One region of the Nonomuraea sp. NPDC050540 genome, then DNA from elsewhere that is predicted to be linked to it. Evidence: riboswitches for the same ligand, from Rfam matches in the RefSeq annotation. Region 1 holds a riboswitch; each other region holds the start of a gene.
The links. Region 1 has a riboswitch for cyclic di-AMP ahead of ACIBI5_RS44005 (CHAP domain-containing protein). Riboswitches for the same ligand answer to the same signal wherever they lie in the genome.
Positions count from the first base shown of each region.

Region 1 (7,892 bases):
GACCGGGCTGGTCAGCGCCCGGCACTTCTACGGGCTGCCGGCCGCCGCGTTCGGGACCGAGCTGGTGCTGGAACGGCTGTCGCCGTACGAGAACAGCAACCGCATCCCGGCCACGATCGTGGACGCGCTGCTGTGCGACGGGCGGCCGCCGGTGGAAGAGGTGGTCCAGGCGGTCGGGTACTGCATGCAGCCGGAGTCCCATCCCGAGCTGCGTCCCCGGGCGGCGGCGTTCATCGAGGCCCACGGCAGTGGCCGCTACTTCAAGAAGCAGCGCCTTTCCGCGGTCGGCCTGCTGCCCGGCTCGGAGCAGCCGAGCCCGCTGTCGCGGCTCAAGAAGAAGCTGAGCCGGGCCCTGTCCTGAGATCTCCTGACATCCGCCCTGGCTCCGTGACAGGGTGGAGTCATGATCGGCAAGTTAAAGCACAGGCTCGCCGTCACCACGATGCGCGCCGCCCGCGCCGCCAACCGCAGTCGGCTGGCCCGGGTGCTGCTGCGTGGACGCAGCGTGCGCGGGCTGCCGCTGGTCAACGTCGTCTACCACCGCGTCTTCCGCATGGGCGTGGCCCCGGGCGCCGTCGTGGCCTACCGCGGCGTACGCCTGACCGGGCCCGCGTGGGACAACACGATCATGCCGTCGATCTCGGGCGGCTACTACGAGGAGTTCGAGGTCTCGCTCTTCGAGGACCTGGCCGCGCTCGGCGGGCTGGTCGCCGACGTCGGCGCCAACATCGGCGTCTACGCCTGCGCGGGCGGCGCCCGGATGCCGTCCGGGCGGCTGATCGCCTTCGAGCCGGTGCCGGAGAACCTCGGCCACCTGCGCGCCAACGTCGAACGCAACGGGCTGGGCGAGCGGGTCGAGGTGGCCGCGACGGCCGTGGGCGCGGAAGCCGGGTCCCTTGAGCTGCACCTGTCGGCTGAGCAGTCCGGCAAGCACTCGGCCGACGTCCGCAACGCCGGTCCCGGCGGCCGGTCGGTGACGGTCGCGATGACCACGCTCGACGCCTACCTCGACGGCCGCACCGCCGACCTGATCAAGATCGACGTCGAGGGTTACGAGGGCTTCGTGCTCAAGGGCGCCGCGGCCACGCTCGCCGCGCGCCCGGCGCTGCTGTTCGAACTGCACCCGGAGCTGCAGGCCAACTGCGGCTGCGACACCGGCGAGCTGCTCGACCTCGTCTACGCGCACTATCCCCAGGTCTATCTGATCGACGAGCTGCACAACACGCTGGTGCCGTGCGAGCGCGCCTACTTCGACCGTCCCGGCGCCGTGGGTCTCTACCGCTCGAACGTGGTCGCCGCGGGCCGCCCGGAGCACCTGGACGTGCTCCGGCCCCACCTCGCCCCAAGCTGACGCCCGGCTCGCTCAGCCGGCGCGCAGGGCCCGGGAGAGCCTGCGCTTGGTGCGGTAGCCGATGCGCAGCACCTCGGGCGGCACCTCCACCCGCAACCGCGCCCGCCGCCGGGCGGCCAGGTGCTCGGCTCCGTCGAGCAGCGAACGGGCCGGCTCGCGAGGGCCCGCCAGCAGCTCGTCCAGCAGGCCCACCCACGTCCCCGCCTCGGCCGCGTGGAAGTAGTTCGCCGCCCGCCACGCCCCCCGCGCCTCGCGGAAGGCCCCGTCGGCCAGGTCGTCGAGCGTGCCCAGCAGCCCGCTGCCGGTGAAAACCAGGTTGATCATCTCGGCGCTGACGCCGAAGTCCTCCAGCACCAGCGACGGCACGTCCCTGGCGATCGCCTCCAGCGCCGCGGTCGAGCTCACCGTCACGAACCCCGCCGCCACCGCCAGGTGCTCGTCCATCGAACCGGCGGCGAAGCGCAGCCGTCCCGGCTCGCCGAGCTCCTGCCAGAGCCGCTGATAGGGGTGACGCTCGTTGTGGGTCTGCCGCTCGCCGTCCAGGGCGCGCAGCTTGACCACGACGTCCAGGTCGGGGCGGCGATCGGCCAGCTTGGCCAGGGCAAGCAGCACCTGCTCGCGCTCCTCGCGGCCGCGCGGCACCTTGGCCTGCGTGGCGAAGACCACCCGGTCGCGCTCGCGTCCGTCCGGCTCGAAGCGGGCCCCGTCCTCCGGGACGCGCAGGAACGGCAGGCGGGCGAGCCCCACCCGCCCCCCTCCGCCGAGCCGGCCGGCCACCTCGCCGAACTCGGCCGCCTCCCGCTCGCTGTGCACGACGAACAGGTCGCACCCGCTGCGGAACAGCCAGGCCTTGTCGGTGGCGGGCACCGAGATGCCGGGCAGGCCGGTGACGAAGACGGGCCGGGGCCGCAGCTCGTCGAGCACCTCGGCGACCAGCACGTCCACCACCGGGCCCGTGCACGCCACCACGATCGCGTCGGGTCTGGTCCGCTGCGCCGTACGCCGCAAGGACCGCGCCGACAGCACCGGCGGCAGGGGACCGTCGCCGACGGCGGCGGCGATCTGCAGCGGCGAGGGCACGATCGGCGTGCGGACCACCGCGAGATCGCGCTCCCAGTCCCCGGGCAGGTCGGCGAGCAGGCAGGCCGCCCACTTCAGATACGAGTCAGAGTCGGCAACGGCCAGGATCCTCACCCGGCAACCCCCGTCAGATGTGAGCGAAGCGCCGGGGCCGCCCGGCTGGTCCACCAGTCGTCCGGCACCTCGACCGGTTCGACCGCGACCCCGCGGGTGCCGAGCAGCACACGCAGCGAGGTGATGGCGGTCGAGGGCAGGCTCAGGACGCGCTGGCTCGCGTCCAGGCCGCGAAGCGTGAGTTCGGCGGGTACCCCGGCGTCGTGCACGGTGATGCCGGGCCGTTCGCTGATCACGGCCACATCGACGGGGTCCTCGCGGCGGTGGGGAAAGTAGGCGAGCGGCTCGCTGGCGGCCAGCTCCGTCAGCCAGCGCAGGTAGCGCTCGCGGTGCACGAGCCCGTTGCGGACCAGCGAGGTGCCGAGCACGACCGTGCGCTCGGCCGGGCCGGGCGAGCGCAGGGGCTGCGCGCGCAGCCAGCCGAAGTCGTGGCAGATGAGGTCGATGCCGCGCTCGCGCACGGCGCCGGCGAGGTCGTCCTTGACGGGCAGCGCGGTGAACACCGCGGTGCTGGAGGCGGCCAGCCTGAGCGCCGCCGCCGTCCCGAGGACCCTGCGCGGCAGTCCCGCCTTGTGCCTGGCCCTCAGCAGCGCCCGATACGGCCCCGCGGCCAGCAGCTCAAGCAGCCGGAGCGTGGCCAGCCCGTCGTCCACGATGACGATGCGGCCCGGCCGCGAGGTCAGCCAGCGCAGCTGCACCCGCCCGGAGAAGGCGTCACCGACCACCTGGACCGGTCGCGGCATCTCCTCGCTCGGCCTGGCCAGCTCGAGCCCGTCGGGCAGGTCGAGCCCGGCCAGCTCGCGGCGCGTGGCCACGAGTGCGCGCTGACGCGCCCTCGGCACGATGACCGTGCGCTCACCGAGCAGCCCGGCGTGGTGGGCCTCGACGGCGCAGAGCATCTGGAGCGGCGATTCCACCCAAGCCCATTGCTTCTTCACGACGGGTTCAAGCTAGCCCGGTCGCCTTAAGCCGCAGGGAACGCCATATGAACAATGGGTCGCATGAACTCGCTGCTGCTCAACACCGACGGTGTGCAGATCCCGCAGCTCGGCTTCGGCGTCTGGCAGGTGCCCGACGACGAGGCCGAACGCGCGGTCGCCACCGCGTTTCAGGCGGGATACCGCCATATCGACACCGCCAGGCTCTACTACAACGAGGAAGGGGTGGGCCGCGCCTTCCGGGAGTCGGGGCTGCCACGGGAGAAGGTGTTCATCACGACCAAGCTCTGGAACGCCGACCACGGCCGCGCCGAGGAGGCCTTCGAGGAGAGCCTGGCCCGTCTGGGCCTCGACTACGTCGACCTCTATCTCATCCACTGGCCGGTTCCAGATCAGGACAAATACCTCCAGGCATGGAAGTCCCTGGAAAAGATCTACCGAAACGGCCGGGCGCGCGCGATCGGCGTATCGAACTTCGGCGTGGAGCACCTCACCAGGCTCATCGACGAGGCCGAGATCACCCCCTCGATCAACCAGATCGAACTGCACCCGAACTTCCCCCAGATCGAACTGCGCGCCTTCCACGAGGCCAACGGAATCCTCACCGAGGCGTGGAGCCCGCTGGGCCAGGGCAAGGGCCTGCTGAACGACCCCGCCCTCGCCACATTGGCCGGAAAACACGGCAAATCACCCGCGCAGATCGTGCTCCGCTGGCACATCCAGCTCGGCAACGTGGTGATCCCCAAGTCGGTCACGCCGGCGCGGATCAGGGAGAACATCCAGGTCTTCGGCTTCACGCTCGACCCGGAGGACATGGCTGCCATAGGAGCCCTCAACAACGGCACCCGTCTGGGACCTGATCCGGCAAATTTTAACTGGATGGGATGACCGGCTGGTGCGGCCTTTTGGCCGCACCAAGCCTTGGATGGTCATTTATGAGTTTGTAATCCCCTTGCCCCATGTATTACCTTCAGGTCATCCAAGGCATACGTCCGGGCTACCCGTTCGTTGCCAGACCATCGCACACACATCACAGGCTTTGCCTGTGACCGCTGAATCCGCACCCTCGCGGAACCGGGGACCCAGGTCCTTTGGGGTGAATCGGCGCCACGCGCCGTAGGGCAGCTTCCATGCCCGAACCCGTCAGCTAACCCGGTAAGCGGCATGGAAGCAAGGAGTCACCCCACCCGATGGCGAAGCATCGTCTTACCCGTGCCCCCAAGATCGACCTCACCCGCGCCGCTCTCGGCGTGACCATCGCCGCCACCGCGGCGTTCGCGACACACCCCGCCCAGGCCGAGACGCACGCCGCGTCCGCCGCCGCCAAGGGCGTCCCGGAAACCGTCGTCCAGGCCGAGCCCGGCAAGAAGGCCGGCAGCGACCGGCCCAAGCCCACGGCGGCCCAGGTCCTCGCGCTGGCCAAGAAGCAGATCGGCACCCGCGAGGACTCCAGGGGCGGCGGCACCAAGTTCCAGAAGTGGTACATGTCCTCCCCCCGCGCCGCCGAGACCGTCAAGCGCGACGGCGGCAACCGCCAGGCCTACCTGAACGCCGCATGGTGCGCCATGTTCGTCAGCTGGGTCGGCGAAGAGACCGGCGCCCGCACCACCGTCGGCTGGGACGCCTACACCGTCACCCACGCCAAGTGGTTCAAGAACAACAACCGATGGGGCACCGGCGCGAAGCCCGGAGCCGTCGTCTTCTTCTCGTGGAGCGGCAGCAAGAGCCTCGACTCCATCAACCACGTCGGGTTCGTCATCAAGGACAACGGCAACGGCACCATCACCACCGTCGAGGGCAACACCGGCAACGGCAAGGTCGAGGAGCGCATCCGCCCCGCCTCCCAGGTCGTCGGCTACGGCTACCCCGACTACTCGGCTTAACTTCCCCTTCCCCCCACTCTCCCTCCCAGGAACGGCGCGCCCCCTCCCCCCGGGCGCGCCGTTCCCATGTCCGGCACCACCCCGCGAACCTCCGGCACCCTCCCCACCCCACCGCCACACTCCCCCGCTGCTCCCGCGCACCCCTTCACCCGCCGCCACCCCCGCCCCGCCCCGACACCCCCTCGCCCCGCCCCCGCGCACACCCACCCCGCCCTGACACGCCCCGCCCCGCGCACCCCTTCACCCGCCGCCACCCCCGCCCCGCCCCGACACCCCCTCGCCCCGCCCCCGCGCACCCCTCACCCGCCGCCGCCCCGTCGTCGCGTACCCCCATCCCGCCCTCACACCCCGTGGGCCCGTCCCACTCCCACGCACCCCTCACCTGCGCCGACTCCATCCGTGCGCGCCCCGATCCGCCAGCCCCTCCCACGGCCACGCCATCCCGCGAACCTCCGGCCATACAACCCGGCTCCCAGCCCACGCTCCCCCGGGACCTCAAGTCCCACCCCGGCGTTGTCTCATGACCGGGGAGGGAGTGGGCGGGTTAGGGTGACGGTGATCACGTTTGGAGGGGTCATGGGATGGACCGCAGCGGACATCGGCGACCTGTCAGGCCTGGCGGCCGTGGTGACGGGAGCCAACAGCGGCGTCGGGATGATCGCCGCGGGTGAGCTGGCCAGGCGCGGGGCCACCACCGTCCTGGCCTGCCGGGACGTCGCCAAGGGCGAGGCCGCCGCCCAGCTGATGAAGAAGGCGGCTCCCGACGCCTCCATCGAGGTCAGGCAACTTGACCTGGCCGATCTGGCCTCGGTCCGAGCGTTCGCCGCCGCGTACACCGGCGGTCTCGACGTGCTGGTCAACAACGCGGGCGTGATGGCGCTGCCGTACCGGCAGACCGTGGACGGGTTCGAGATGCAGTTCGGGACCAACCACCTCGGGCACTTCGCGCTCACCGGCCTGCTGCTGCCGCGGCTGCTGGAGCGTCCCGACCCCCGCGTGGTGACCGTCAGCAGCGGCATGCACAAGACGGGCCGCATCGACTTCGACGACCTCCAGGGCGAACGGTCCTACCGCAAGTGGGCCGCCTACGGGCAGTCCAAGCTGGCCAACCTGCTGTTCGCCTATGAGCTGCAGCGCCGCGCCGCCGGCGCGCTGACCAGCGTCGCCGCCCACCCCGGCTACGCCGCCACCAACCTCCAGGTCGCAGGCCCGCGCATGGAGGGCAACCCGATCCTGGAGTTCGGCTCCCGGCTGGGGAACGTGCTGTTCGCCCAGAGCGCCGAACGCGGCGCCCTGCCGCTCCTCTACGCCGCCACCGAACGCGGCCTGGCCGGCGGCACCTACGTCGGCCCCGACGGCCCGTTCGGCTCACGCGGCTACCCGGCCCCCGTCGGCTCCTCCCCCGCCTCCAAGGACCGCGCCGTCGCCGCCCGCCTGTGGACAGTCTCCGAAGCCCTCACCGGCGTCCATTACGACTTCCCCGCCGATACGGCTCCCGCCAAATAGATCTCCCTTTCGCCTCAAATAGATCTCCCATCCCGTTATTCATTCGTGATCGGCCATTCCTAAACCACACAAACACCACAGTCCCCAATAGCCACCCCGGCCATCACATTTCCCTCCCATTGGGAGCACACACCCGCACAACAACCGGACCGCTGACCACACGGTGGCCCGCTTGGCAAGCCTGCACACTTACAAGCTGCCTTGACTGCTGGCTACCTGGCCACCCGGCTACCTGGCCACTTCCTGGGCCAGCCGCACATTTATCGAGGCCGCGCGGGTCGATCGGGCTGCTGGGTGCGGGGTCGATCGGTGCGGGTGATCGGAGTCCCGACTGCGAGGTCGAGCGGTGCGGGTGATCGGAGTCCCGACTGCGGGGTCGAGCGGTGCGGGTCGATCGGGGTGGCGGGGTTGGTGCCGACCGCTTGGATACGGGAGACGGGAGCGCTCCCAGGCGTGTCCGTGGGTGTTTTGTGGTCTGGAGTCCGATACAAGGGCGGAGGACGAGCGGAATGTAACGGTTGCGTGTCGCCTCGTTGACGGGGACATCGCCCTGATGCACTCTGCATGGGAGCGCTCCCATATCCCCCACCCCACCATCAAGGGGCACACATGAAGCACACGCGTCTGGCCACCGCCGCGGTCATGACCGCCGCTCTGGCCGCCTGCGGCTCCACCTCCACCCCCCAGCCCCAGACCTCTGCCCAAGCCAAGGCGGAACCCGTCACGATCACCGTGCACACCTTCGGCGGCGGTGAGAACTTCGGCTATGACAAAGCGGTCGAGGCCTGGAACGCCGCCCACCCGGACATCCAGGTCAAGTACCAGAACCTGACCGACCGCTTCGAGGACGTCTACCTCCCTCAGCTCCTCCAGCGCCTCCAGGCGGGCAGCGGTGCCGCGGACGTGGTGGCGATCGACGAAGGCGCCATGGGCCTCATGGCCGCCCGCCCCCAGTTCTTCGCCGACCTCGGCCAGTACGGCATGCAGAACCGCAAGGCCGACTTCCCCGCGGCCAAGTGG
Region 1 is NZ_JBITHA010000019.1:70,763-78,654, reverse strand. Features, by position in the region: gene ACIBI5_RS44030 (polysialyltransferase family glycosyltransferase) at 1-361, shown strand, start outside; gene ACIBI5_RS44025 (FkbM family methyltransferase) at 404-1,351, shown strand; gene ACIBI5_RS44020 (DUF6716 putative glycosyltransferase) at 1,364-2,545, opposite strand; gene ACIBI5_RS44015 (hypothetical protein) at 2,542-3,462, opposite strand; gene ACIBI5_RS44010 (aldo/keto reductase) at 3,547-4,371, shown strand; cyclic di-AMP (ydaO/yuaA leader) riboswitch at 4,524-4,660, shown strand; gene ACIBI5_RS44005 (CHAP domain-containing protein) at 4,674-5,366, shown strand; gene ACIBI5_RS44000 (oxidoreductase) at 5,943-6,872, shown strand; gene ACIBI5_RS43995 (ABC transporter substrate-binding protein) at 7,482-7,892, shown strand, end outside.

Region 2 (7,892 bases), on a different contig from region 1:
CGAATCCGCATGATCGCCTGCCCGAAGGTGCGGCCGCCCGCGGAATGCGACACCCAGTCGTAGAGCGTATAGACAAGGCCCGCGCCGAACCAGGCGATGACCTCGGGCCAGCGGCCCTCGAAGACCTCCAGCAGCCCTACAGACCGGAAGAGTGTCCACAGCCCGATGAACAGAATGTAATAGAACACGCCGAAGACCAGGGCCTCAATGAGGCGCGCGACCAGCCGCTCCCACCATTCGGCGGTCACTGCGCGTTGGGCGGGCGCGGCCATAGCCTCAACCTCTCGACGGCCTTTAGGTCGGCTGTCCCCTCATTCTGGTACGGCACGGCGCCACATGAAACAGGGGCCACCGGGCGGTGACCCCTGAATCCATGACACGACCACTACTTGATCTTGACCACCACGGTACGCGCGACCTTGTCGGCGAACGTCTGCTGCAGCGGCTTGTCCCACAGCTGCGAGGCGCCGTTCAGCGCGACGAAGATGTAGCCGAGCCAGCCGAGGAACGGGATGCCCGAGATCAGGTACCCGCCCCACGTCACGCCGGCCCGCTTTATCGCGACGTCGGTGGACAGCCCGCCGGGCGGCATGGCGCCGCCGACCGGGACGATCTTGATGCCCATGACGATCTTGCCGACCGTCTGCCCGTTCATCTTGGTCATGATCAGCTCGTAGGCGATGTAGACCGCCCCGACCAGCACACCCGAGATGAGGCCGACGAGCACCGGGCCGAAGAAGCCCGAGCTGGAACCGTCGAGCGAGCTGTACGTCGCCAGGAAGATGCCGGCCATGATCAGAGTGATCACCCAGTAGACGATGCCGAAGAGCACACCGTCGATGATTCGGGCGACCAGACGCTGCCACCACTCGGCCAGCGGCGCGGGCGCGCCGGGCGGCTGGACGCCCACCGGCTGACCGTAGGCCTGGCCGTAGCCGGGCTGGAAGCCCTGCTGGCCGTAGCCCTGCTGCGGCTGCTGCTGACCATAACCAGGCTGCTGGCCGTAACCCGGCTGGGCGTACTGCTGCCCGGACGGGGCCTGCTGGCCGTAGCCGGGCTGCTGCTGACCGTAGCCAGGTTGCGAGCCGGGCTGCTGACCGTACTGAGGCTGCTGGCCGTAGCCGGGCTGCTGCTGACCGTAACCCGGCTGGGAGCCGGGCTGCTGGCCGTAACCGGGCTGCTGGCCGTACTCGGGCTGCTGCTGGCCGTAGCCGGGCTGCGACTGGGCCTGCTGGCCGTAACCGGGCTGCTGGCCATAGCCAGGCTGCTGCTGGCCGTAACCGGGCTGGGAGCCCGGCTGCTGGCCGTACTCGGGCTGCTGCTGGGCCTGCTGGCCGTAACCAGGCTGCTGGCCGTAACCCGGCTGCGAGCCGGGCTGCTGGCCGTACTGAGGCTGCTGCTGACCGTATCCCTGCTGCTGGCCGTACTGGGGCTGCTGACCGTAACCCGGCTGGGAGCCGGACTGCTGTCCGTATCCCTGCTGGCCGTAGGGGTCGCCGTCTTGGCGGTAACCCACGACGGTCACGTCCGGGTCGGGCTCGCCCTGTGCGTGGCCCGCGTTGTGCTGTCCGTATTCGGGAGTCCCGGAGTTGTCGCCGGGGTCGTCCTGTGGATACGGCGGCTGTCCGGTGCTCACCGTGTCACCTCGCTTCGAGTGTGCATGTGGCACATGTCAGGACACATGCCTTCGCTGCCCAACGTATCGACATAGGTATCTACAATCACCTTTCCCTTTGGTCGAGGTCCGAGTCAAACGACGGCAGGTGGAGCAGCATCCTGGTGTTGCCCAGGGTGTTGGGCTTGACGTGCTCCAAGTCGAGGAACTCGGCTACGCCCTCGTCATAGGAGGCGAGCAGCTCGGCATAGACCTCGGGAGATACCGGCGTGCCCTGGATCGGGCGGAACCCATGCGCGGCGAAGAAATCCACCGCGAATGTCAGGCAGAACACCCGCCCCAGCCCGAGTTCGCGGGCCGTTCCGATCAAAGCGGTAACGATTTGGCCCCCGACCCCGAGACCGCGGGCGTCGGGGTCGACGGCCACGGTGCGAATCTCGGCGAGGTCCTCCCACAACACGTGCAGAGCACCGCATCCGACGACCTGCCCGCCACGCTCAGCCACCCAGAACTCCTGGACGTCCTCGTAAAGAGTGACCGTGGCTTTTTCCAGCAGGCGCGGCCCGGCTCCGGCATAGGTGTCGACCAGGCGCCTGATCGTCCGGACGTCCGGCGTGCGAGCTCGCCGCACGACGACCTCGATGTCGGGTACCGCCCGTTCGGCGACCTGTTCCATGGCACTTCAGAGTACAGACGCAATTACGGCTGCCCCCTATTTGCCCACCTACTTCCTCAACCATCTCATCCAGTGGACGAGCATGCCCGACAACAGCCGTCTCCCCCTCAACCACCAGGCGAATAGCCGGTGACGAGCAATGATTCCCCCGGTGACGCCGAACCTCACGTACGTCCCATGCACCCGCAAAGCGCACATAAAGTCGCTCCAGTACGGCGGAGCACGTGATCCCCCCGTGACGCTTCGGTTGTGAAACCTCAACAGACTTGGCAGTTCTGGTTGAGCACGAACCTGGAGTGCACTAGTGTCCAGCGTCGATGTCACCCGCGTCCTTACGCGCGGCGGCACGCCTAATCCCCTCCCCTGGGGAGCCGGGGACCCGCCAGTGGCCGCAGGCCATCCGGGGTGAATCCGAGCCACGGCTCGGTAGGGCTGCTCCGGCCCGAACCCGTCAGCTAACCCGGTAGGCGGCCACGAGAGGAGCTGGTTGGTGAAGCGCACGCGTAACCGTGAAGGGAAGCCCGCGGGCAAGCATGCCCGCCCTCCCGAACCAGGCATCAAGAAGCGGCTGGTCGTCCTGACGGCGGCCGTAGCCGCGGTGACGTTCACCGTCACGCCTCTCGGTTCCGCAGCCGCCGACCCGAAGCCGTCGCTCAAGCAGCTGTCGGAGCAGGCCGAGAAGCTCCATACGGAGATCGAGACGCTCAGCGAGCAGTTCAACGGCCAGCGCGTGAAGCTCAGGGACGCCCAGAAGGCCGTCGACGCCGCCAAGAAGACGCTGGCCTCCAGTGAGGCCGATCTCGCCACCAAGCGCCAGCGGGCGGGCTTGCTCGCGCAGAGCGAGTACATGATGGGCGGCTTCAGCCGCGCCCTCGCCTTCGCCGCCTCCGACGACCCCGAGCTCTTCCTCGACCGCGCCGCGACCAGTTACGCGCTGGAGCAGCAGCAGGGCGAGGAGGTCAACCAGGTCACCCGCGCCAGGGAACTGGCCGAGAAGGCCCAGTCCGAGGCGAAGACCCGCATCGACAAGGTCACCGAGATCGTCGAGGACCTGGACGCGCGGCGCGACAAGATCGGCAAGCTGGTCAAGAAGGTCGAGAGCGACCTGTTCCAGCGGGCCATCGGCGAGGCCGGGCGGCCGGGCACCCGCGCGGTGCGGGTCAGCCTGCCGATCGCCGGCGCCGGCAAGGCGGCCGAGGCGGCCAGGTGGGCGCTGACCCAGCAGCTCAAGCCGTACGTGTGGGGCGCGGAGGGTCCCAGCTCCTACGACTGCTCCGGCCTGGTCATGGCGGCCTACCAGCGGGTCGGCATCTCGCTGCCGCACTACACCGGCGACCAGTGGACGGCCGGCACCCGCATCTCGCGCGAGGAGCTGCGCCCCGGTGACCTGGTGTTCTTCTACAGCGACCTGCACCACGTCGGCATCTACGTCGGCGGCGGCATGATGGTGCACGCGCCGCAGACCGGCGACGTCGTGCGCCTGGCGTCGATCTCCCGCCGCCCGTGGGCGGGCGCGGTCCGCATCGCGAACTGACCCCGCCGAAGAGACGGAACCAGGACCCCATGCCAGCCAAAACCGACCCCGCCGGTCGAACCGGCGGGGTCGGGTCTCAGCCCTGCTAGATCAGCTGGCGGCGTGCCGCCCAGGCCACCGCCTCGATGGCGGTGGCCACACCGATCCTGTCGCATATCCCTCGCAAACGGCGGCGTACCGTGCGTCCGCTGATCTCCAGCCGGCGCCCTACCCGATCGACCGTGACTCCCTTGGCCAGCTCGGCGAGCAAGGCTAAATCGGCGTGGCTCAGCTCAACGCCCTCGGTGAGCACATCCATCGGGAGCCCTCCCCCCAACAGCAGAACTCGCAGACGTATCGGACCGCGCAACGCGCTCGTCTCGCAGACGGTAAACGCATTCAGGAAAGGTCGTCAAGCTCGACAATTGCCCAGCTTGACCAGCTGTATTGACATGATCAAACCTATGTGAACTACTCGCCATATGTCGTCACACTTCGGGGCACGATGAGCGATCTCACTGATCCTTACAACGCCCCTCGGTCACCGACACTGACCCCCGCCGACGTGCTGGGATTCGATCCGTTCGATCCCGGGTTCCGGCGTGACCCGTACGGAAAGTATCGGGAGCTTCGCGAGCGTGGCGATTTATTTCATACCCGCGGCGGTTTGGTGGTAGCCACATCACACGAGCACGTCTCGGCGATGCTGCGCGACCCCCGCTTCGGCCACGGACACGTCCCGCCGGGCACCGATGACCCTGACCGGCCGCAGGTGTCCTTCCTGCGTCTCGACCCGCCCGACCACACGCGGCTGCGGGCTCTGGTCAGCCGGGCGTTCACGCCCCGCATGCTCGAACGGCTGCGCCCCAGAATCGAGGCGATCACCGCGGAGCTGCTCGGCGCCATGGGCGAGGAGGCCGACCTGGTCGCCGAGTTCGCCTATCCGCTGCCGGTCCTGGTGATCACCGAGATGCTCGGCGTGCCGCCCGAGGACTACGAGCGCTTCCGCGGCTGGAGCGAGACGCTGGCCCGCAGCCTCGACCCGATGCTGCCCTCCGGCCAGGCGGACACCACCGAGCGGGCCGGTCTGGAGTTCCGCGCGTACTTCCGCGAACTGCTGGCCGAGCGGCGCATACGCCCCGGCGAGGACCTGCTCAGCGCCCTGACCCAGGTCCAGGAGCTCACCGAGGCCGAACTCCTGGCCACCTGCGTCCTGCTGCTGGTCGCCGGGCACGAGACGACCGTCAACCTGATCGCCAACGGTGTGCTCAACCTGGCCAGGCACGGCATGCTCCACCGCGCGGCGGACGATCCCCAGCCGGTGGTCGAGGAGGTGCTGCGCTACGACCCGCCGGTGCAGCTCACCGCCAGGACGGCGCTGCGGGAGGCGGAGCTGGGCGGCACCGCGGTGCCCGCGGGCACGCCGGTGATGGCGCTGGTCGGGGCGGCCAACCGCGACCCGGCCGTCTTCCCCGACCCGGACCGCTTCGATCCGGGACGCTTTGATCCGGGACGCTTTGATCCGGGACGGGCGCCGGAGCGGCATCTGGCCTTCGGGCTCGGGATCCACTTCTGCCTCGGGGCCACGCTGGCGCGCATGGAGGGCGAGATCGCGCTGCGGGCGCTGGCCGAGGCGGCGCCGGAGCTGAAGCTGGTCGAGGAGGCGCCGCCGTACAAGGAGAACGTGGTTTTGAGGGGGTTGGCCCGGCTTCAGGTGCGGTTGTCGTAGAGGGTCCTGGCGGCCTGGACGTCCTCGATGTGCGCCTCGGCCCATTCCTTGATCGCGGCCACGATCGGCAGGAGCGTGCGGCCCAGATCGGTGAGCTCGTAGTCGACGCGCACGGGGACCGACGGGGTGAGCGTGCGCGAGACCAAGCCGTCGCGCTCCAGGCTGCGCAGCGTCTGGGTGAGCATCTTCTGGCTGACACCGGCGATGGTCCTGGCCAGGTCGCTGTAGCGCTGGGAGCCGCCGGCGAGCGCGGTGAGGATGAGGCTCACCCACTTGTCGCTGAGCGTGCTGAGGAGCTGGCGCGAGGGGCACTTGGCGATGTACGCGTCGTAGGCCAGGCGGGCTGCCGCGCGCCTGTCCGCGGCCGACTGGGTGGGCACGGCATTCCTCCGGGTTGCTTACGCACCTTCAGGTGCCTTCTTTCCAAAAGAGAGTAAGCCTTCCTACCGTGGCCGCATGACAACGATGCGAGCGCTGGTCGGGCACGAGGGTGAAGTGGAGATCGTCATGGTCCCGGTGCCGCAGGCGGGACCCGGGCAGGTACGGGTGAAGGTGGCCGCGGCCGCCGTGCAGCCGGTCGACCTGTTCACCGCCTCGGGGACGCTGCCCGGCTACAAGCTGACCGACCCCATGGAGCGGTATGGGCTCGGATGGGACGTGGCCGGAGTGGTCGACCAGGTGGGGCCGGGGGTCGGCGGACTGACGGCCGGGCAGGCGGTGTTCGGGCTGTCCGACCGGCTGATGCCGCCGTACAAGGCGCAGGCCGAGTACGTGCTGCTCGACGTCTCCGAGGTCGCCGCCGCGCCCGGGGGGCTGACCCCGGAGCAGGCCGCCACGCTGCCGCTGAACACGCTGACCGCCATCCAGGCCCTCGACCTGGCCGATCTGACTCCCGGGCAGACGCTCCTCGTGACCGGGGCCGCCGGCGCGCTGGGCGGCTACCTGGTGGAGATCGCCGCCGCGCGCGGGCTGCGGGTCGCGGGACTGGCCGGTGCCGGCGACGAGAAGCTGGTGCGCGGCTTCGGGGCGGAGTGGTTCATACCTCGGGACGCGGATCTGGCCGCGTCCGTGCGCGCCCTGGTGCCCGGCGGGGTGGACGGCGTGGTCGACGCCGCGATCGTGGGGCTCACCGCGCTGGACTCGGTGCGCGCCGGGGGCGCGTACGTGGCGGTGGCCGCCGGGACGGCGCCGATCCCGCTGCGCGGAATCCAGGTCTCCACCGTGTACGTACGCGCCGACGCCGGCCAGCTGGCCCAGGTGGCCCGCTGGGCGGAGGCGGGCCGGCTGACGGTGCGCCTGGCCGGCACCCACCCCCTGGAGAAGGCGGCGGAGGCCTACGCCCGGCTGTCGGCAGGAGGGCAGCGCGGGCGGGTCGTCCTCACCCCGTGAAGGGTCAGCTGGTGGGCTTGACCAGCGGGAACAGGATGGTCTCGCGGATGTTCCTGCCGGTGAAGGCCATGATCATCCGGTCGATGCCGACGCCCACGCCGCCGGTGGGCGGCATGGCGTACTCCAGGGCCTGAAGGAAGTCCTCGTCCAGCTGCATCGCCTCAAGGTCGCCGCCGGCGGCCAGCAGCGACTGCTCGACCAGGCGGCGGCGCTGCTCGATCGGGTCGTTCAGCTCGGAGTAGGCGGTGCCCAGCTCGGTGCCGAACCCGATGAGGTCCCACTTCTCGGTGACCAGCGGGTTGTCGCGGTGGTTGCGGGCCAGCGGCGAGGTCTCCAGCGGGTAGTCCATGACGAAGGTGGGCTGGATGAGCGTGTGCTCGACCAGCTCTTCGAAGATCTCCTGGACGAGCTTGCCCTGGCCCCACTTCGGGTCCCAGTGAATGTCCCGCTTGTCGGCATATTTCCGGACCTGCTCAAGCGAGGTCTCGGTCGTGATCTCCTCGCCGAGCGCGTCGGAGACCGAGCCGTAGAGCGTGATGCGCGGCCACTCCTTGATGCCCAGGTCGACCTCGACGCCGTCGTGCTCCACCACGGACGTGCCCAGCGCCGCCACGACGCACTTCTGGTACATGCGCTGGGTCAGGTCGGCCATGTCGTTGTAGTCGAGGTAGGTGCCGTAGGCCTCGAGCATGGTGAACTCGGGGTTGTGCGTGGAGTCCGCGCCCTCGTTGCGGAAGTTGCGGTTGATCTCGAAGACCTTCTCGATGCCGCCGACCACCAGCCGCTTGAGGTAGAGCTCGATCGCGATGCGAAGGTAGAGCTCCATGTTGTAGGCGTTGATGTGGGTCTTGAACGGCCGCGCCGTCGCCCCGCCGTGGATGGGCTGGAGCATCGGGGTCTCGACCTCGAGGTAGCCCTCCTCGTGCCAGAAGTCGCGCGCGGCGCGGACGGTGGCGCTGCGCAGGTGGGC
Region 2 is NZ_JBITHA010000011.1:250,429-258,320, forward strand. Features, by position in the region: gene ACIBI5_RS33705 (RDD family protein) at 1-272, opposite strand, end outside; gene ACIBI5_RS33710 (RDD family protein) at 386-1,636, opposite strand; gene ACIBI5_RS33715 (amino-acid N-acetyltransferase) at 1,722-2,291, opposite strand; cyclic di-AMP (ydaO/yuaA leader) riboswitch at 2,629-2,776, shown strand; gene ACIBI5_RS33720 (NlpC/P60 family protein) at 2,782-3,825, shown strand; gene ACIBI5_RS33725 (LuxR C-terminal-related transcriptional regulator) at 3,911-4,123, opposite strand; gene ACIBI5_RS33730 (cytochrome P450) at 4,475-5,533, shown strand; gene ACIBI5_RS33735 (winged helix-turn-helix transcriptional regulator) at 5,515-5,913, opposite strand; gene ACIBI5_RS33740 (NADP-dependent oxidoreductase) at 5,990-6,922, shown strand; gene lysX (bifunctional lysylphosphatidylglycerol synthetase/lysine--tRNA ligase LysX) at 6,927-7,892, opposite strand, start outside.
Region 2: linked by a shared signal. The riboswitch ahead of ACIBI5_RS33720 (NlpC/P60 family protein) and the one ahead of ACIBI5_RS44005 (CHAP domain-containing protein) in region 1 are both predicted to bind cyclic di-AMP.

Region 3 (4,735 bases), on a different contig from region 1:
CGCCTTCTCGCTAGTGCGCGCCATGAGGGGATCCGCAGGTGAAGTTCGCGGCGTCCTCGATGCTGCCCGAGCCCTTGTAGAGCGCGACGGCAGGATACGGGCACAGGGGCCGGCTGCGGCCGCTTGCCGGGTTGGTCGCGAGGATGGAGGCGGGCGCCGTGCCCCGGTTGATCCATTGTTCCATCGCCGTGAGCGCGTCGAACGTGTTCGGTCCTGGCCCGCCCGCGCAATGGCCCATCCCGGGTGCCATGAACAGGCGGAAGAAGCCGGCGGTCCGCGCCGCGCCCATCTCGGCGACGACCTTCCTGTGGTACGCGACCGGGGCCGTACCGCTCAAGGCGGGGTCGGACCAGCCGTGCACCATGAGCAGCTTGCCGCCTCGGGCCCTGTAGGCCGTGAGGTCGGGGTCGGTCGCGTCAAGCAGCGCGCGTATCCGTTCGACGGCCGGCCGATCTTTGGCGAGGTCGAACCTGGTGAGGTCATAGCTCGGATCGCTGAACAGGAAGTACCGCAGGAACTCGTTGGCGAACGTGTACGACAACGGTGCGGCCAGGCTGAAGGGGAAGACGAGCTTGCCGTCGGGTCCCATCTGCGGGGGCGCCGAGCCGGTGATGTAGGACCGCCACAGCTCCTCGTGTCCGGCGGGATGTCCCCGGAGCGGCCCGGGTCCACGATAGATGGTCCGTGCGGCGGCGGCCTGGGCCCGGGTCAGCTTGCCGGGGCCGACGAGCCGGCCGGGGTTGACGGCCGCCTTGCGCGGATCGGCGACCAGGCCGTCGGTCAGCCCGTCCCGGGCGTCGCCCCGCTTCAGCGATTCCGCCGAGAGGATCGGCAGCGTGCTGGGCGACAGCCAGGACCCGGAGGTGGCCAGTTGTGCCTGTGCCTGCGAGATCCAGCGCAGGAACGTGTCGCCTGCGGCGAACGCGGGGGCCTCGGCGATCACTCCGTCATAGTCCGCGGGGTAGCGCTGGACCTCCATGAGGCCCTGCCGTCCCCCGTTGGAGCACCCGTTGAAGATGGCCTTGCGCGTGTCGCGCCCGTAGTGGATCGCGGTGATCGCCTTCGCCGCGACCGTGCTGACGTGGACGCCTCGGTAGGCGTAGTCGATCTGCTTGGGCCGGTTGCCGAGCGCCCACCTGCCGTCGAGTTCGGGGTGGCCTAACGGGCTCGCGCCTTGGTGTCCGGTGTCGGTGGCGGCCGAGGCGTAGCCGCGTCTCAGCCCCTCGTCGAACGGAACGATGTGCCCGGCGAGCCCGCCCACGCCCTGGAAGTAGAAGTCCGAGTTCCACGCGGCCGGCAGGCCCAAGCGGAAGTTCACCCGATTGCTGGGGACGGTCGCGTCGCCCGGCGTGGTGACATAGGCGTCGACCAGGCAGTGCTCCGGTACCGAGGTCGTCGCGGTCACCGTCGTGACTCGGGTGATCGTCGTGTCGGTCACGGTCGCGTTCATCAGGGCCGCGCATCGGCCGGCGTCCGCCCGTACGGGATCGCCGACCGCGACGAGGGCGGCGGCCAGCGGCAGGCACGAGATGATGCCCACCTTGGTTCGGCTGGGTCGGCGCATTCCGCCTCCAAACACAGGGGGTACTATTTTTGAGTACCTGGTACCCTTCACGGTACCCCGAGAGTCGGCATCCCCGAAAGTGCAGGCATGACCGGATATCCTCGACCGCCCGTCGCCCTCTCGCTCGGGCGTTCCTTCACGAGCCGGCAGGAAAGCGTGCTCGCCGAGCTGGAGGAGATCTTCCTTCGGGAGGGATTTCGCCGGCTGACGATTCAGGAACTCGCCGCCCGGCTGCACTGCTCGCGGCGTACCCTCTATGACCTGGCGCCCAGCAAGGACGAGCTCGTCGCGCTCGTCGTCGACCGGTTTCTGCAGCGCGTCGGCCGGCGGGCGATGGCTCAGGCGAGGGCGCTGGAGGAGCCGCTCGGGCGAGTCCACGCCTACATGTCCGCGGCCAGTGGGGCGCTGACCCGCGCGGCTCGGGCGTTCTCGGTCGATGTCGCCGGGCAGCCGGGAATCCGCCGGCTGTTCCAGGAGCATTACCGGTTCGCCACGTCCGTCGCCGCCGCACTCATCCAGGAGGGCATAGACGGCGGCGCATTCCGCGAAACGGACGCGCGCCTCGTGGCGGAGGTGATCTACGCCGCCCTGGACCGGCTGCAGGATCCGGAGGTGCTCGAGCATCTCGGCCGGACGAACGCGGAGGCGTTCCAGGAGCTGTTCGACCTGATCGTGCTTGGTCTGGCCCGCCCGTCGTAAGAAGGGGGTAAATGTACTGTTTGCACGATATGTACTTTTTGGTAGTGTCTCGGGCATTGCGTGGCGGACCCTAGACGAGTTCGTTGCCTTTTCATTGCCCGGACCGTGCGTCTCCTGGGGAACCCGCAGGACGACGTCCGGCCGCCGAATCCATTTTCACGGAGCCGGGGACCCACTCTTCTTGGGGTGAATCGGACGCTCGCTCGACGGCGACCGTAGGGCACTTCCCAGCCCGAACCCGTCAGCTAACCCGGTAGGCGGCATGGAAGCAAGGAGCAAAGTCCTTCATGCCCACCGATCTCAAGAACCGGCTGAACCGCGCGCTGCTCGGCCTTGCCGTCACCGCGCTCGCCATGACCGCCTGCGCCACCGCTGCGCAGGCCACCCCTCCGGTCGGGCCCGACGACCCGCCGACGTCCCGCTCCCACGTTCAGGAAGCCGCGGCGCACGCCCCCACGGTGCTCGGCCGTGCGGCTCACGTGATCGACACCAAGACCGGCAAGGTCTACTTCAGCAAGAAGGCCGATCTTCGTTTGCCCGTGGCCAGCATCACCAAGGTGATGACCGCCTACACCGTGCTGAAGGAGGCCAAGCCGAGTGACGTCGTCAAGGTCACCTCTGGGGATGTTCGCTACGCCTCGAAGGACGGTGCCTCGGTGGCCGGCCTGCGCGCCGGCGACCGGCTGACCGTAGAGAATCTGCTGTACGCCCTGCTGTTGCCCTCCGGCGCGGATGCCGCCCACGCGCTCGCCCGCGTGTACGGCCCGGGCGTCGACGCGTTCACCGCGAAGATGAACGCCGCCGCTCGCGAGCTCGGCATGCGGGACACGCTCTACGTCAACGCCGACGGGATGCCCGCAAAGGGGGGCGGCTACTCCACCGCACGCGACCAGACGCGGCTGGCCCAGGCCGCCCTGGGCAGTCAGACGCTCAAGAAGGTCGCCTCCAGCCGGTATCGCTCGGTGTCCGCCACGGCGGAGCACCGCGCCTACTCCTGGCGGAACACGAATCGGCTCCTTGGCAAGCCGGGCGCCGTCGGCCTGAAGACCGGCTACACCCGGGCCGCCGGCTACACGCTCTCCTTCGCCGCCGATCGTGAGGGCCGGCAGCTGGCCGGTGTGATTCTTGGAGAGACCAGCTCCACCCGCCGCTTCCAGACCGCTCAGAGGCTGCTCGACTGGGCGGCCGGCGGGCAACGCTGACCCAGGGGGGCGTAGACGCCGGCGCTGACCTCCCAGGTGGCGGTCAGGGGACCGGTATCGCGGCTTCCTCGGTGAGTTCGCCGTCGGTCATGGTCAAGGCACGGTCAAGACCCATCTGGTGCGCATCTACGCCAAACTCGGCGTCGACTCCCGAACCGCCGCCGTCGCCGCAGCCTCCAAGCGAGGCCTCATCCGCCCTCCACAATCACGTTCCCATGATGCCCCCGCCCCCATGAATGGATGTCACTGCCGGCGCTCCCGCGGGACGGCGCCTCTGACGGTGAAGCCGTCCGGGGTGACATTGATCGAGACGGTCCCCGGCGTGGCGGCAAGGGCGGCGCGCAAGCCGGCATCCTTCGCGTCGAAGCCCATGCCGTCAGCGCTCACCGTGAAGAGCAGGCCGTTCGTGCTGGTGGTGACGGCGACGGACACCATCGCGGCCCTGGCTCGCTCCTCGACGACGGCCAAAACCTCGGTGACACACGCGAGCACCGCTTCGGCCACCCGATCGGGTACCTCCTCGGCGGGCAGTGCCCATGTCTCCACCTGGATGCCGGAGCGATTGGACCAGTCGGCCAGTCGCTCCTTGAGCGCCTGGGTCAGGGTCGTGTCCTGCTGTGCGTGTATGCGCATCCATCTCACCTTCATCTACTATGAACAATAGTAGATTCGGCCGATCTTCGAGGGCGTGCTGGGCCGTTTCACACGGGGCGATTCCAGCACCTCCGCACGGTGGCGCTGCTGGTCGGTGGCAGGCTTGATTCCCCGGGCACTCGCCAGAGCCCGGCGAGTGGCTATCGGCTGCCCGCCGCATAGCCCAGGAGGGTCATCATGCCGGATTCCGCGTGATAGATGTTGTGGCAGTGGATCATCCACAACCCCGGGTTGTCCGCGTCGAAGTCCACGTTGAGTGTGCTGCCGGGCAGCACGATGACGGTGTCCTTGCGGATGCCGGACGGCAGGGCGAAGGTGTGCCCGTGGAGATGCATGGGGTGCCACATGGTCGTCCGGTTGACGAAGGAAAGGCGCACCCTCTCTCCCGAGCGCACCGGCGCGACGGTCTCGGGGTCGTACTTCTTGCCATTGATCGCCCAGTCGTAGGCCGCCATGGTGCCGGTGAGCTCCAGCCTGACGGTGCGGTCGGGCCGCCGTTGCGGCAGCCGTACCTGCTCATGAGGTTGGAGCTTCGCGTAGCGGACCACCTCGCCATCGAGCTCACGCGGACGTTGGCCGGGCTTGGGCGCCGCGGACTGGGGGCTGGTGCGGACCA
Region 3 is NZ_JBITHA010000046.1:249-4,983, reverse strand. Features, by position in the region: gene ACIBI5_RS54185 (tannase/feruloyl esterase family alpha/beta hydrolase) at 11-1,564, opposite strand; gene ACIBI5_RS54180 (TetR/AcrR family transcriptional regulator) at 1,721-2,263, shown strand; cyclic di-AMP (ydaO/yuaA leader) riboswitch at 2,396-2,538, shown strand; gene ACIBI5_RS54175 (D-alanyl-D-alanine carboxypeptidase family protein) at 2,551-3,465, shown strand; partial or broken gene ACIBI5_RS54170 (LuxR C-terminal-related transcriptional regulator) at 3,560-3,661, shown strand; gene ACIBI5_RS54165 (hypothetical protein) at 3,709-4,098, opposite strand; gene ACIBI5_RS54160 (multicopper oxidase domain-containing protein) at 4,260-4,735, opposite strand, start outside.
Region 3: linked by a shared signal. The riboswitch ahead of ACIBI5_RS54175 (D-alanyl-D-alanine carboxypeptidase family protein) and the one ahead of ACIBI5_RS44005 (CHAP domain-containing protein) in region 1 are both predicted to bind cyclic di-AMP.

Region 4 (7,892 bases), on a different contig from region 1:
AGGAGCGCGACAAGGTCGAGAAGGAACGAGCCGAGATCCTCAAGCTGATCCAGGAGCAGAAGAAGCTCCTGCGTGAGCTCGGCGCGTACAAGTCGGGCGATCCCAACAGCACCGGCATCAAGTACACGGGCCCGGCCACGGGGAACGCGGCGGCGGTGCTGAAGTTCGCGTTCGGGCAGGTCGGCAAGCCGTACATCTACGGCGGCACCGGTCCGCGCGGGTACGACTGCTCGGGCTTCACCCAGGCCTCCTGGCGGGCGGCCGGCGTCTCGCTGCCGCGTACGACCTGGCAGCAGTGGGCGTGGGGGGCCAAGCGCCGGGTCTCGCTCGACGCGCTGCGCCCCGGTGACCTGATCTTCAGCGAGGGCCTCGGCCACGTCACCATCTACGCGGGCAACGGCAACATCGTGCACGCGCCCCAGACGGGTGACGTCATCAAGGTCGTCAAGTTCACCTCGTACGGCAGGCGCGTCGTGGGCGCGATCCGGCCCTGAAGCCCCGGCCGGCGTTACGGCCTGCCGTACCCGAGCATGGTCCGCAGCAGCTCCTCCACGGCCGGTGAGCGGCCGGGCGCGGGCAGGACGGCGGCGAGGACGCGGCGCGCGGGCAGGGCCGGATCCGGCCGCAGGAGCCTGATGTCCGGGCGCAGGGCCGCGCCGCCCGCGATCGACGGGAACACCATCACCCCGACGCCGGCCGCCACGAGGCCCTGGCGGCCGTTCCAGTCGTCGCACAGGTGGCTGACGCGCGGCGGCGCCCCCAGCGCCGCGGCGAGCTCCGACAGCGGCCCGAGGCAGTCGGGGTGGCTGCCGTCGATCCAGGCCTGACCGGCCAGCGCACGCAGCCGCACGCTCTCCCCGGCCGCCAGCGGGTGGCCTTCCGGCAGCGCGACCAGCAGTTCGTCGTCGAGCAGCGGCACCAGTTCCAGGCCGGCGGGCTCGGGGTCCCACGAGGTGAGCAGCGCGAGGTCGGCCTCTCCCGCGAGGACGGCGGACGCGCCGCCGCCGCCGACGGTCAGGGACAGCTCGACCGCCGGGTGACGGGCGGCGAAGACGCGAAAGCACTCGGGCACGAACGCGGTGACGGCGCTCGGGAACGCCTGTACGCGCACCCGCCCGTGCTCGCCCGACGCGTGCGCGGCCAGCCGGGTCTCCAGCAGCGCGATCCCGTCGAGCACGTGCGCGGCCTGCTCCAGGGCGGCCTGCCCGGCGCCGGTGGGCCGTACGCCGCGTGGCAGGCGGTGGAACAGCAGCACCCCCGACCGGCGCTCCAGCGCGGCGATCTGCCGGGAGACGGCCGGCTGGGTCATGGACAGCGCCTCGGCGGCCGCCGAGAACGACCCGAGCCGTCCCACCTCTGACAGCACCTTCAGCGACCAGACGTCAAGCATGCATGGAGCTTATGTCTTTCATGCCGAACCCGCAGTGGTGCGCATGGATCGCTCGCTGCACGATCGGACCCATGGATACCTGGATTCTCTCCGCGCTGCCCGAGGCTCCCGCCCGCGTTCTCGACGCCGGTTGCGGCGACGGCGCGCTGGCCGGTGCGCTGATCGCGAGCGGCCACGACGTCACCGCCATCGACCTCGACCCGGCCGCGGCGCTCGCGGCGGGCGTGCCCGCCAAGCGCGCCGACCTGACCGTCTACGAGGACGACCCGTTCGACGTCATCGTGCTGTCACTGTCGCTGCACCACATGCATCCGCTGGAGGCCGCACTCGACCGGGCGGCCGCGCTGCTGAGGCCGGGCGGGCTGCTCGTGGTGGACGAGTTCGCCTGGGACTGGGCCGACGAGGCCGCCGCCACCTGGTTCTACGACGCCGGAACCCTGCTCGGCCGCTTCGACGGGCCCGAGCGCGACCCGATGACCCGCTGGCGCGAGGCGCACGTCGATCACTCGCCCGCGGAGGACATGCTCGACGCCATCGCCGCCCGGTTCGAGATCCGGCGGAGGCGGCGCGTGCCGTACCTGTTCCGCTATCTCGGCGGCGAGCACGCCGCGCGGCTGAAGGAGATCGAAGAGGTACGGCACACGCCGACGGGCTTCCGGCTGACCGCTGTGACGCGTGTGACAGGAGGGGCGGATGGGACCTGACTCACCCCTGGAGCTCCAAGTGTGAGGAGGGTCACATTTGAGTAACGGGACCCCGCTGTCCAGCAGGAGTTCCCGTCCTGACAAGGTCCTTTATCTGATCTTTACAACTTTGCCGGGACTTTGCCGGGTCATGAACCCGGGAGTACGTTCTGGCGTCGCGGCGAACAAGCCATGGCGCCGCGAACCGGCATCGGCCCCGTCCGGGCTCGATGAGGACCCATAGAGATCCGCCGGTCGCCCCCGTATGACCAGGGGCCGCGACCTGCCGAGTCCGTGCAGCCAGGAGGCACGGAGCCGGGGAACCACCGATCCCATTCCCCCGGGATCAAGGGGTGAATCGGCGCGTTCAGCGTGCCGTAGGGCGACTTCCAGGCCCGAATCCGTCAGCTAACCCGGTAGGCGTTCGTGGAAGAACCAAGGAGAAATCCTGTCTACCTCCCTGCACAACCCCCGTCTTGTTCTCGGTGGCGCGGCGCTCGCCATGACCGTGACGGCCGGAGGGTTCGCCCTCCATGCCCCGGCGGCCCAGGCGCGTACCACGGCCAAGACCACCACCTCGGCCAAGACGGCGACGCAGTCGACGACTGCCCGGCAGAAGAGCAAGGCCCGCAAGGCCGTCTCCGCGGCAAGGGCGCAGATCGGCGACCCGTACCGCTACGGTGGAACGGGACCCGGCGCCTTCGACTGCTCCGGTCTCGTCCAGTTCGCCTGGAAGAAGGCCGGAGTCAAGATCCCCCGCGTGACGCACAGCCAGTACGCGCGCATCAAGAAGAAGATCTCGTGGAAGTCTCTACAGCCGGGTGACCTGCTGTTCTTCCGCGGTCGAGGCCACGTCGGCATGTACGTCGGCAACGGCAAGATGGTCCACTCGCCGAGTTCCGGCAAGCGGGTGCGCATCGAGCGGCTCAGCGGATGGCGCAAGTCGTCCTTCGCGGGAGCCGTCCGGCCCGGTCTGTAGTCGCCCGGTCCGAAAGGCCCCGTCCCCTCCCGGGACGGGGCCTTCGCGCGTCCGGCTACCATCGGGGCCGTGGTCGTGAGCCGTCGCGCCGCGCTCGCGGCCCTCCTGGTCCTCACGCTGGGCTGCGCCCCCGAACGGGCGCCCGATGCGGAAGCGGACCTTCAGCGGCGCGCCGAGCGGGCGGCGGTGCGCGTCGCGGCGATCCTCGGCCAGCGGGTACGGCCCAGCGTCGAACTCGCCGAGGACGCCGCACACGCGGCGCGGACCGCCGGCGTGGGCTCGGTCGAGGGGCTGGCCGCGATCGCCCACGACGGCAGGGTCATCGTGATCCCGGAGAACTACGCCAAACTCACCCCCACCGGACGCGACGTCGTCCTCGCCCACGAGCTCACCCACGTCGCCGCCGGCACCGCCGGACTGCCCGCCTGGCTGTACGAGGGGTTCGCCGACTACGTGGCCTACAAGGACGCGGGCCTGGCCGTGCCCGTGGCGGCGGCCGAACTCGCCACCGAGGTACGGGCCGGACGGGTGCCAGGGAAACTGCCCGGGGCGGACGCGTTCGCGCCCGGGGCCGCGCGGCTGGCACAGTCCTACCAGGAGGCCTGGCTGGCGTGTCGCTTCCTGGCCGCGCGCTTCGGCGAGGACAGGCTGGTGAGGCTCTACCGCGACGCGCGGCGGCTGGGCGTGGAGCGGGCCCTGCCCCTGCCGTCCGGCGAGCTCGTCGCCGGATGGCGCGCCTATCTACGGGAGGAACTCGAGTGACCGATCAGCGGGACAAGGCCCCCGCGCGGGTACACCGGCAGGCCGGGATCGCCGCCGTCGCGCTCGGCGCCGTCGTGGTCGCGGTCGCCGCGTTCACCACGCCCTGGCGGGCGCTGCCGCCGGGAGCGCCCCGGGTCGCCCCCGATCCGGCCCGCGACTTCTCCGCCGCCGAGATCGCCAGGTCGCAGGCGTTCGACGCGGCCACCAGCGTGCCGTCGTACCTGTCGTTCGGTCTCACGATCCTGTTCGCCGGGCTGCTGGTCGCCACGCCGCTCGGCGCGAAGGTCCTCGGGCGGCTCAAGGGCCCGTGGTGGGTGCGGGTCGTGCTGGGCGTGCTGCTGCTCACCGTGCTGGTCGAGGTCGTGCGCTGGCCGCTCGGCATGTGGTTCGAGGTACGGCTGCGCGAGTTCGGCCTGTCCACGCAGGACTGGGCGGGCTGGAGCGGCGACCGGCTGAAGAACATCGCGGTCAGGGTCGTGCTGCTGTCCATCATGATCGTGGCGCTGGTGGGCCTGGCGCGCAGGTTCCGGCGCTGGTGGGTGCCCGCCGCCGTGGGCGCCGCCGCGCTGACCGTCGCCGCCTCGTTCGTGTATCCGGTCGTCTTCGAGCCGCTGTTCAACGACTTCCGGCCCATGCCGCCGTCCCAGTTGCGTACCGGCCTGCTGGCCATGGCCGAGCGCGACGGCGTACCGGTCGAGGACGTGCTCGTCGCCGACGCCTCCCGCCGCACGACCGCGCTCAACGCCTACGTCTCCGGCTTCGGCGCCACTCGCCGCATCGTCGTCTACGACACGCTGCTCAAGGCGCCGGAGCGGGAGGTCGAGCTCGTCGTCGCCCACGAACTCGGCCACGCCAAGTACAACGACGTGCTCAACGGCACGCTCATCGGCGCGCTGGGCGCCGCGTTCGGCGCCGCCCTGCTGTTCGCGCTCTTCCCGCTGGTACGGCGGCGCGCCCGCGTCACCGCCATCACCGAACCCCTGGCCGTGGGCGCCGTCATGGGCCTGATGAGCCTGGCCACCGTCCTGTCGGGACCCGCCCAGAACGTCGTCAGCCGCCACGTCGAGGCGCGCGCCGACGCCCACGCGCTCGACCTCACCCGCGACCCGGCGACGTTCACGGCCATGCAGAAGCGGCTGGCCACGACCAACATCTCCGACCTCGCGCCGGACGCCGTCGAGTACGTCCTGTACTCCTCCCACCCCACCGCGCCGCAGCGCATCGCCATGGCCCGCTCCTGGGCGCTGCTGAACGGCGTCCCGGAGCCGTGAGGCGCGTCCTCATCGTCACGAACGACTTCCCGCCGCGTCAGGGTGGCATCCAGTCGTTCGTGCACGGGCTTGCGGTGCGCACCCCCGGAGTCGTCGTCTACGCGCCCGCCTGGGCGGGCAGCGCCGAGTTCGACCGGCGGCAGCCGTACCCCATCGTCCGGCACCCCACCTCGCTCATGCTGCCCACGCCCGGCGTCGCGCGGCGGGCCGCGCGGCTCGTGACCCGCCTCGGCGCCGACACGGTGGTCTTCGGCGCCGCGGCTCCCCTGGGGCTGCTCGCGCCCCGGTTGCGCGCGGCGGGGGCGCGGCGCGTGGTGATGCTGACGCACGGCCACGAGGCGTCCTGGGCGAGCACGCCACTCCTGCGCGGCGTGCTGCGCCGCATCGGCGCGCACGCCGACGTGGTGACCTACCTGGGGGAGTACACACGCGCGCGGCTCGCCGGGGTCGTTCCCGCCGCCAAGCTGGTACGGCTGGCGCCCGGCGTCGACACGGCGGCCTTCCACCCCGGTGTGGCGCCCGCCGGCTCCTTCGGGGGACCGGTGGTCGTGTGCGTGTCCCGGCTGGTGCGGCGCAAGGGGCAGGACCAGCTGATCAGGGCCTGGCCGAGGGTGTTGCGGGCGGTGCCGGACGCGGTGCTGCTGCTGGTGGGGGACGGGCCGGACCGGCGGCGCCTGGAACGGCTGGCGGCCGGGACCCGGTCGGTGGTGTTCGCCGGGGCGGTGCCGGGGGAGAGCCTGCCGGGGTACTACGCGGCCGGCGACGTCTTCGCCATGCCCTGCCGTACGCGGTTGCGGGGGGCGGATGTGGAGGGGCTCGGGATCGTCTTCCTGGAGGCTTCGGCCAGCGGGCTGCCCGTGGTGGCCGGGGCCTCTGGCGGGGCGCCGGACGCCGTACGTCAGGGGGAGACCGGGCTGGTCGTGGACGGCGGGTCGGCCGGGGCGGTGGCTCAGGCGCTGGTCGAGCTGCTGGTGGACCGGGAGCGGGCGGGGAAGATGGGGGCGCTGGGGCGGGAGTGGATCACTTCCGCGTGGTCGTGGGAGCTGGTGGCGAGGCGTTTCCACGACATTCTCGACGGGTGACGTCGGGGTGGTGCGTGGTTGTGTCAGGTCGCCGCTTGCCATGACAGCACTCTGATGTCATGATGACGTCATGGACTTGACGCCCCACATCGACACCCTCCGCAGGGAGCTCACCGCCGCCGCGGACGTGGGCGGCGCGGAGATGCGTGCCGCGGCCGAGTCGCTGACCTCGGCGCTGGAGTCCTCCGTGCGGCTGACGCTGCTGGAGGTGCTGTCGGACGCGGCGGAGTCGGTGACCAGCCAGATCGAGCCCGGCCTCGTCGAGTTGCGGATCCGCGGCAGGGAGCCGGAGCTGGTGGTCACCGCCCCGCCCGGCCACGACCCGAGCTGGGGCGCCGCCACCGGCCAGGGCGCCGGCGGTTACGGTCCAGGCGGTCCGGGTGATCCCGGTCCCGGTGGCCCTGGTCCCGGCGCCTACGGCCCAGGTGGCTACGGCCCAGGTGGCTTCGGTCCCGGTGGCTACGGCCCTGGTGCTGGTTACGGGCCCGGTGGTGGCCACGGCCCTGGTGGCCCTGGCGGCTACGGCCCTCCCGGTCCGCCCGGCTGGCCCGACGCCGCGTGGCCGGGACCGACCCCGCCCATGCCTCCCACGCCCCCGGTCCCGCCTTCGCCCCCCGAGCCACCCGGTCCTGGAGAGGGCGACGCCGGAACCGCCAGGATGACCCTCCGCCTGCCCGAGCCGCTGAAGTCCCGCATCGAACAGGTCGCGGGCCAGGCGGGCATGTCGGTGAACGCCTGGATGGTCCGCGCCCTGAGCCAGGCCGTCTCCGGCCAACCGGCCCCACCACCCTCCGGCTTCCCCGGCCAGCGCATCACCGGCTGGGCCCGCTAACCCCCACCCCCGCCAGGGACGGCCCCACCAGGGACGGGTCCTCAGGGACGGGCCTCGCCAGAGACGGACCCGTCGGGGGCGGACCCCAGGCAGGGGCCGTTGTGCCCCTGTTGGAGACGCGCCCCAAGGTGGACGCTCTTCAGGCAGAACTACACCTCAGCCCGGCCCGCCCGCGGAAGTCATCCGCGGGCAGCACTCCCGTCCTCGGCCTGTCCAGGGCGGTACCCATCGCACCCTCGCCGTGCTCGACCTCGGGGGTGTTCTGACCACGCCGATCGGAGATCTCGTCATGCCCACGTTCAGCACCCCGGACCCCATCGCCCTTCACGTGAACTTCCCGGCCGGTGACCTGGTCGTCACCGCGTCCGACCGTGCCGACACCACCGTCGAGGTCACCCCCGAACACCTGGAACACGGCATGGCCGACTACGCCGAATCGGTCAAGATCACCCACCGTGACGGCGTCGTCCGGGTGAAGGCCCCCGACAGCTCGCGCCTGCGCCGTACTCCCAGCCTGGACATCGTCGTAGAGGTTCCCACCGGCTCGCGTGTGGTGGTCGAGACCGCCTCCGCCGACGTCAGAATCCGCGGCGAACTGGCCGGAATCGAGTTCTCCAGCGCCTCCGGCGACCTGGACGCCACCCACGCCGCCACCGCGATCGCCAAGACGGCGTCAGGTGACGTCAACATTGACGTCATCGATGGCGTCGCCAGCATCAACACCGCCTCAGGCGACGTCCGCATCACCGAAGCCCGAGGCCCCGTCACCGCCACCGTCATCTCCGGCGACCTGGTGATCGGAAAGGCCGCCTCCGACGCCTCCATCACGTCGACCTCCGGCGAAGTGTCCCTCCGCTGCGTGACCAGCGGCAAGATCGGCATCCGGACCACCT
Region 4 is NZ_JBITHA010000003.1:262,960-270,851, forward strand. Features, by position in the region: gene ACIBI5_RS11540 (NlpC/P60 family protein) at 1-494, shown strand, start outside; gene ACIBI5_RS11545 (LysR family transcriptional regulator) at 509-1,390, opposite strand; gene ACIBI5_RS11550 (class I SAM-dependent methyltransferase) at 1,462-2,094, shown strand; cyclic di-AMP (ydaO/yuaA leader) riboswitch at 2,348-2,511, shown strand; gene ACIBI5_RS11555 (C40 family peptidase) at 2,576-3,052, shown strand; gene ACIBI5_RS11560 (hypothetical protein) at 3,122-3,814, shown strand; gene ACIBI5_RS11565 (M48 family metallopeptidase) at 3,811-5,085, shown strand; gene ACIBI5_RS11570 (glycosyltransferase family 4 protein) at 5,082-6,167, shown strand; gene ACIBI5_RS11575 (hypothetical protein) at 6,238-6,999, shown strand; gene ACIBI5_RS11580 (DUF4097 family beta strand repeat-containing protein) at 7,289-7,892, shown strand, end outside.
Region 4: linked by a shared signal. The riboswitch ahead of ACIBI5_RS11555 (C40 family peptidase) and the one ahead of ACIBI5_RS44005 (CHAP domain-containing protein) in region 1 are both predicted to bind cyclic di-AMP.